2 regions of the Prochlorococcus sp. MIT 1011 genome follow, and region 2 is predicted to be linked to the other one. Evidence: predicted binding sites of a transcription regulator. Region 2 holds the regulator's gene; the other holds the start of a gene.

Evidence for each region. The regulator NtcA, encoded in region 2, controls nitrogen genes in cyanobacteria. The targets are predictions, from matches to a motif close to GTANCNNNNGNTAC.
Region 1: SIB75_RS03290 (circularly permuted type 2 ATP-grasp protein) is a predicted target of NtcA. The motif match lies at 2,538-2,551, and genes of this name have one in related genera.

Annotation. Positions count from the first base shown of each region.
Region 1 is NZ_CP138983.1:598,844-603,022, reverse strand. Features, by position in the region: gene SIB75_RS03300 (transglutaminase family protein) at 1-77, opposite strand, end outside; gene SIB75_RS03295 (alpha-E domain-containing protein) at 74-1,048, opposite strand; gene SIB75_RS03290 (circularly permuted type 2 ATP-grasp protein) at 1,054-2,487, opposite strand; gene psbA (photosystem II q(b) protein) at 2,940-4,022, shown strand.
Region 2 is NZ_CP138983.1:1,599,502-1,603,680, reverse strand. Features, by position in the region: gene thyX (FAD-dependent thymidylate synthase) at 1-479, opposite strand, end outside; gene dcd (dCTP deaminase) at 482-1,075, opposite strand; gene SIB75_RS09615 (cob(I)yrinic acid a,c-diamide adenosyltransferase) at 1,082-1,672, opposite strand; gene ntcA (global nitrogen regulator NtcA) at 1,977-2,708, shown strand; gene SIB75_RS09605 (DUF3084 domain-containing protein) at 2,760-3,686, shown strand; gene SIB75_RS09600 (hypothetical protein) at 3,687-4,124, shown strand; gene SIB75_RS09595 (DUF3146 family protein) at 4,108-4,179, opposite strand, start outside.

The DNA.
Region 1 (4,179 bases), 940 kb from region 2:
AGACAAATTAAATGCTCTTCAAGTGATACAGGGGTTTCATAAGTATAAACTAATGTATGAATTATTTTCTTTTTCATTCTTCTAAAGATTCAACATCATATCTTTTATCATTTCTAAAATAAATACCATGTATGAGATCATGCAACTTATTTAAATCAATTTGAAGACTATCAATAGCTTCATGTAAGCCATCTTTGATTAAGTGATCGATTCTTACAAAGCTCCATTTTGAGAGCAATAATCCTATTAAACATTCAAGATCATTAGGTTTTTCAGATATAGGAGAGTTTTGAATCTTCACTAAAGATTCTTTGATACCTTCAAGACAAAATCTAACTGACCTTGGAAAGATAGGATCCAATAACAAAAAGCTAGCAATTGCATTTGGGCTTATTGATCCTTGCTCAGATATCCTAAACATTTGATAAGCTCCCGCTGATCGCAATAAAGAAATCCACTGAAGTTCGTCCAATGCTCCTCCAAGTTCTTTTAGATTTGGTAAAAGTAAAAAATATTTTACATCTAATATCCTAGAAGTTTTATCAGCTCTCTCAATTAATCTTCCTAATTTACTAAAATCCCACGCAATATCATGACTAAAAGTAGCATCAGTGACTCCATAAAATAATTGACAACCTCTTCTGATTTCAAATAATTGTTCTTGAGCAGGTTGAAGCCAGATCACCTCACCTTCTTGAATACTCCAATATAAACTATTAATTTGTTCCCACATTTCAGAGGTAATAACATCTCTTATTTGACGAGCATTTTCTCTTGCCATGCAAATACAACTTAAAATGCTATTAGGATTTTCTCTATCTTTAATAAGGAAATTTGTTACATCACTAGGAGTCTTATGTATATAAATTTCATCAAACTTCTTTCTATCTCCACTTGCGTCGACTAAAGGCAACCAAGGCTCTGCGCTCCCAGGAGGACAATCTAGTGCCATAGACTCACTTACCTCAACAAATCTAGAAATATTTTCTGCACGTTCAAGATATCTGTTAATCCAATAAAGTGATTCAGCGACTCTGCTAAGTAGCATTTTAATTATTTACTAACGACCCAAGTATCTTTGCAGCCTCCTCCTTGAGATGAATTAACAATCAAAGAATCTCTTTTCAAGGCTACTCTTGTTAACCCGCCAGGGCTTACCCAAGTACCCTTTCCTCTAAGTACATAGGGTCTTAAATCGACATGGCAGGGGTAAACTTCCCCATCGCTAAGGGATGGAACTGTAGATAAATCCAATGTTGGTTGCGCTATATAATTTCTTGGATTAGCTTTTATTTTAGCTGAAAACTTATCAATATCTATTTGGGATGAATGTGGACCAATTAACATTCCGTAGCCGCCTGCTTCAGATACACTTTTTACAACTAATTTATCAAGGTTTTCTAATACAAAGCCAAGGTCACTTGATCTCGCACAAACATATGTTTTAACATTATTAATTATTGGTTCCTCTTTTAGATAATACCTAATCATTTCAGGCACAAAAGTATAAATTAATTTGTCATCTGCTAGACCTGTACCAGGGGCATTTGCTATGGCCACTCGACCTTTTCTTAATACATCAATAAGACCTGGAACCCCCAGCATTGAATCTTTTCTAAAGAACTTAGGGTCTAAATAATCATCATCTATTCGACGATAAATTACATCAACTTTTTTAATACCAGAAGTAGTTTTCAAATAAACATTTTGATTCTGACAAACTAAATCACTTCCTTCAACTAATTGAACTCCCATTTGTTGAGCTAAGTAACTGTGCTCAAAATATGCACTATTAAAAACTCCAGGAGTCAATAGGACAACTTTTGGAGTATCCGTCCAAACTGCTAATTCCTGGAGTGATTTCAACAAATATGAAGGATAATCATCAATAGGCCTGACAACTCTTCCATTAAAAAGGCTCGGAAAAATCCTTTTCATAACTAACCTATTTTCCAAGAAATAAGCAACACCTGAAGGGCAGCGAAGATTGTCCTCTAAAACAAGCCACTCGCCTTTTCCATCTCTAATAAGATCAAGTCCAGAAACATGACACCATTTCCCTAAGGGTAGAACAATGTCCTTCATCTGAGGTCGCCATCCATCGGAGCTCTCAATGAGATCTATTGGAATAATTCCATCTTTAACTATTTGTTGTTTTCCATAGACATCAGCTAAGAACAAATCTATTGCTTCGAGTCTTTGTATAAGTCCCCTCTCTAAATCTGACCATTCTGAAGAACCAATTACTCTTGGAAGAGGATCAAAAGGGAGGATCCTTTCAGAATCTCTGTTACCAGAATCATTGAGACGAAAAGTTGCTCCATGGCGAAGAAGAAGCTTCCTTGCTATTCCATGACTTATGTTCAATTGATCTAAACCCATCTCGCCTAAAGACGAAAGTAAAGGCTCTAATGAAGATCTCGGTAAAAAATCCTCTGAAGAAAAGTATTCATCATATCCCTTTTTAGGTTGATAATTTTTAAACATATCAACCTAAAAACCTGATTTAAATATGATTCAAGTCATTCGATAAGCAAGTATCTAAAAATACAAAAAGTGCTTTAAAGTCCTTCATTGACTTATATATGTATATTTAAATACACTTTAGAAAACTGAAATTAAAAATTAATTATCGTGAATATTTCAAAAAAATGCCAGAGATGATTAACCTAAACTAATTATTGAAGATCAAAAAAGAAAATTCATAAAAGAAATCCTAAATTATTATTGACTGTTATCAATAAATCTATTAGAGAGCAAGGCAACTTATCTTATAAGAAAAAATTATTCACACCAATAGCTTTACTAATTGCTATCAGCAAAAATCTGGTGAGTTTACCCATCCGACATCTTTGATTTAGAAGCTAAATTCCGTCTGTCAGATTTTTTATCTGATCTTATTTATTGCTCTTTCGGGCAAATACTTAACGCTCTTTTTCATGACCACTATTCAGCAGCAGCGTTCTTCGTTGCTCAAAGGTTGGCCACAATTCTGCGAGTGGGTTACTTCCACCAACAACCGTATCTATGTCGGTTGGTTCGGTGTATTGATGATCCCTTGCCTTCTTGCGGCAACAACTTGTTTCATCGTTGCATTTATCGCTGCTCCTCCAGTTGATATCGACGGTATCCGTGAGCCAGTAGCTGGTTCATTCATGTATGGAAACAACATCATTTCTGGTGCTGTTGTTCCTTCAAGTAACGCTATCGGCCTTCACTTCTACCCAATCTGGGAAGCAGCAACTCTTGATGAGTGGCTATATAACGGTGGCCCTTACCAGCTTGTAATCTTCCACTTCCTTATTGGTATCTGTGCATACATGGGACGTCAGTGGGAGCTTTCATACCGTTTAGGTATGCGCCCATGGATCTGTGTTGCTTACTCAGCTCCTGTATCAGCAGCTTTCGCTGTATTCCTTGTTTACCCATTCGGTCAGGGTTCATTCTCTGATGGTATGCCTCTAGGAATCTCTGGAACATTCAACTTCATGTTCGTTTTCCAGGCTGAGCACAACATCTTGATGCACCCATTCCATATGGCTGGTGTAGCAGGTATGTTCGGTGGTGCTTTGTTCTCTGCAATGCACGGTTCTTTGGTTACTTCATCACTTATCCGTGAGACCACAGGACTTGATTCTCAGAACTATGGTTACAAGTTTGGACAAGAAGAAGAGACATACAACATCGTTGCAGCTCATGGCTACTTCGGTCGTTTGATCTTCCAATATGCAAGCTTCAACAACAGCCGTAGTCTTCACTTCTTCTTGGCTTCATGGCCAGTGATTTGTGTTTGGTTGACATCTATGGGCATCTGCACCATGGCGTTCAACTTGAACGGTTTCAACTTCAACCAGTCTGTAGTTGATACTTCAGGCAAGGTTGTACCAACCTGGGGTGATGTACTTAACCGTGCAAACCTTGGTATGGAAGTAATGCACGAGCGTAATGCTCACAACTTCCCACTTGACCTAGCAGCTGCTGAGTCTACTTCTGTAGCTCTTGTTGCACCTGCAATCGGTTAAGTCTTTAACTTGATTTTTTTAAAGCCCTCTTTTAGAGGGCTTTTTTTTGCCTTTTTTTGGATATATGATTTGCTTTAGTGGTTTTAAAACATTGAACAAAACCCCTAAATTCAAATAAGTGCTATGAAATACAAGCAAACAAATAGTTTTTTTAACC
Region 2 (4,179 bases):
CTAGTTGGTGTAGCAAGTGGAAGTACAAATCTCGCACATTCTTTTGCTATTCCAGCTTCAAGCATTTCTTCATAAAGTTTTTTATTTAGATTGAATTGACGTTTGATTTTCTCATTAAATTGATTAATAACTTCTTCTGATAAATCTGAAATAGAATTTTGTCTATTTTTATTATCTTGTCTTCTTAATTCTGGTATGGGTATTTCTCCTAATTGTCTGCTATCTGCATATCGTTGAGAGAATTCTTGAAAAGTAAATGACCGATGTCTTAATATTTGCGCGGCGATTCCTCTTGTGGTTTCTATTTGTAAAGTCATATAAGCTTGCTCAAATACACTCCAATGTTCATTTTTAATGCAATATCCCAATAATTTACTAAAATCATTGTTATCTTGATTTTTGGGATTGCTTACTCTAGCTATGTATGCCATGCTTTTCTCGGCATCTGGTGTTGAAGTTATTAATTGAACAAGACTCATATTTAAACTTTTGCTAGAGTTACTTTCTCTTGTTGATGTTGATATTTGCCTTGCCTATCACTATAAGTAGTTTCGCAAGGGTCACCTTCAAAAAACAGTAATTGACAGATTCCTTCATCTGCATAAATCCTGCAATCAGCACCAGAACTATTACTAAATTCAAGAGTTAGATGACCTTCCCAGCTTGCTTCTGCAGGGGTTGTATTGACAATTATTCCCAAGCGAGCGTAAGTGCTTTTACCAAGGCAAATAACAGTAATATTTGGCGGAACTTTCATTTTCTCTAATGCCACACCAAGACCATAAGAGTGGGCAGGTAAAATAAAGTATTTACCATCCTCATCTTCTTTTAAATCAGTAGATTCTAAATTTGCAGGATTAAATTTTTTTGGATTCATTACTGTTCCAGGAACATGTTTGAAAATCAAAAATTCTTTTGAAGAAAGACGCAAATCATATCCATACGATGAGCAACCAAAGCTTAAAACAGGTGATTTTTTTAATTCAGGTTCCAGATGTCTTATTAGTTTTTCCTGAAATGGTTCAAGCATTCCTAAAGAAGCCTGCTGTGAAATCCAAAGATCGTTCTTTAACATTTAATTTCAGCGTAATTCGGTAATTTGATCAGCCATCTCAATCACTTTAGAAGGGATTGATTGTCCTGTAAGAATGACATCTGTAGATGATGGGCGATTATTGATCATAGAAATCAAATCATTTTCTTCAATAAAACCTAGGTTAATTGCTACTCCAATCTCATCAAGCACGATCTTATCTAATCTTTTTTCAACTATACGTTTTTTACAAAATTCCCATAGTTCTTTAATGGCTTTCTCTTCAGATTTTTTCTTTAGGGACAAATTTTCTTCAGGGAACTCTCCTGGCAAGCAAGTTTCAATAGCTGGCCTCAGCCATTCTAATCGACCACAAAGATTGATTGCTCCATTTGGACCTTGATTAACTCCGCCTTTCAAAAATTGAGATATTAAGACTTTGCTTCCTAATCCAGCAGACCGTAAAGCCTCACTTAAAACAACTGAAAAACTACCTCTAAAAGGAGAGGTATGTATTTGTACTTGTCCTTGAGTTTTAACTAGTTGTAAAGGAGGCGTATGGGGAACTGCTCTAAGCGATGAGCCCATGGGCGGTGATAAATCCTTCCTTTGAGCATTAATGCTTGATCCTGCATTCATATCAAATTCGATCTTAATGACCTCTTCTTAACCTAGCGCTATAAAATTTCAAATCAACCAAGACAACACCATCTGTGGTGTATGAAAAAATTTTGGCGTCAAATATGTTTTAGACTTGAAGCGGTTTGAAGCAAGAGATGAAATTTTTTTAATAGTTTTCAATTTTATTTTAAGCTTATAGTATTAAAAGTTAGAATTTTTACAAAGAAAAGGGTTGAGTGGAGGATTAAGGCTGAAAAAAGTCTCTATGGCTACATATCGTTTTTTCACAACTACTTAATGTTCTCAGAACGATAAATTAAATATGGTCACTTCTTTTCGTGGCTTTACGCGTTTCAACCAACCCAAAAATAGCCAGATGGCTGTTAATTCATCATCATCTTTGCCTCCGAACCAAACTTTGTTGGACGTAATTAAGTCTCTTGATGGTGTTTCTACTGAAGTAGTAGATAGGTCAAAAACAATTTTCTTTCCTGGTGATCCTGCAGAAAGGGTTTATTTGATTAGGCGTGGTGCTGTTCGTTTAAGTAGGGTATATGAAACAGGTGAAGAAATTACAGTTGCTTTATTGAGAGAAAATAGTCTTTTTGGTGTTTTATCTTTATTGACAGGAAATAGATCAGATCGTTTTTATCATGCTGTTGCATTTACTCGTGTTGAGCTTGTATCGGCCCCAGCAACATCAGTAAGGAATGCAATTGAACAAGATGCTTCAGTTGGTTTGTTGCTTCTCCAAGGGTTATCAAGTCGAGTACTTCAAACCGAAACAATGATTGAAACGTTAACTCATAGAGATATGTCCTCTAGGCTTGCAAGTTTTTTGCTTGTTTTATGTAGAGACTTTGGTGTACCTGGGGAAAAGGGAGTAACAATTGACTTGAGACTTTCTCATCAAGCTATTGCTGAAGCAATAGGTTCAACCAGAGTCACTATTACACGACTACTAGGTGAGTTAAAAAGCTCGTCATTATTGGCAATAGATAGGAAAAAAATAACTATATTTGATCCAATAGCGTTAGCAAAAAGATTTAATTGAAGCCATTACATACTAAGGTTTAGGAGGTTTGATTAATTCTTCTTCCTCTCTGTGACTGTCTGGCTGAAAATTCTTTTAATATTAATCCTAGGTGGAATACTTTCTACTCTAGGAGATCGTTTAGGTTCTAAAGTTGGCAAGGCTCGTTTAAGTATTTTTAAATTAAGGCCAAAAAGTACAGCTGTTTTAATAACTGTTTTTACTGGAAGTATTATTAGTGCTATTTCATTTGCAACTATGATTGTATTTGATAGGGATTTAAGGATAGGACTATTTCAATTAGAGGATATTCGAGAAAAGATTATAGATAGTGAAAAAGAATTAAAAAAATTAGAAAAAAATCTATATGCTTTTAGAAGTGGAAATGTAGTAATAAGTAGTGGTCAAACTTTAGTTACTAAGACTGTTAAACTAAATAAAAATAGTGATATAAAAAAATTTATAGAAAGTATATTACAGAAGGCTAATCTTTATGCTTTTAACTTATTAAAAACAAATCAGTCTACTTATCGAAGAATATTATTAGTTCGTAAAGATGATATTGAGAAGCTTGAAAATAAAATAGCTGATAATAGGAGTTGGGTAGTTAGGATTAAATCAGCAGGAAATATACTTAGAGGTGAAAATTATGTTTATGCATTTCCTGAAGTCACATTAAATAAAATCATTACAAGAAAAGGAGAAGTTATTGCTCTAGAAAATATATCTTTATCTGATTCTGATGCTGAATCTATTAGTAAAAAGATTAATCTTTTAATTGCTTCAACTTTGGCTGAGGTAAGGCGTCGAGGATCGTTAAGTTCTGAGTTGCAAGTTAATGCTAATCAAATTAATAATTTAGGAAAATATCTAGTTAATCAAAAAAAAGGGGATTTCCAAATTATTGCTAGGGCTGTTGATAATAATCAAAGTGCAGATAAAGTCTCAGTATCATTAGAGCTGAAATCTTTAGAAGGAATTATAAAAAAGAAGAATTAAATGAGTTTTTATATATCAATAGATCCAGGTAAAAAAAAATGTGGCTTATTATTGGCTAATATTCAATCCGGAAAAGTAATTGAGGCAGGCATAGCTTCGTTGAATAAATGTTATGAATTAGTTTCTTTTTGGAATGAAAATTATAATATTAGCAAGATCATCATTGGTGATGGAACTAATTGTAAATTTATAAAGAATGAATTGAAACGAAAAAATCTTTTTAATATAAATTATGTTAATGAGAAAGGATCAACTTTAAGAGCAAGGTTTAGATATTGGGAAATTTGGCCACCAAATTATTTTATTCGTTGGCTTCCAAAAGAAATCCTTTTTCCTCCTGAAAATCTTGATGCAATTGTCGCATTGATTTTATTGGAAGATTTTTTAAAAATTTCATTGAATTGGCCAGATAAAGTAGATATTAAAATTTGGCCCTAACTGTAAAAATGTAATCTCCACCAGACTCAAGTTTATAATCAGCTTTGACTAAATA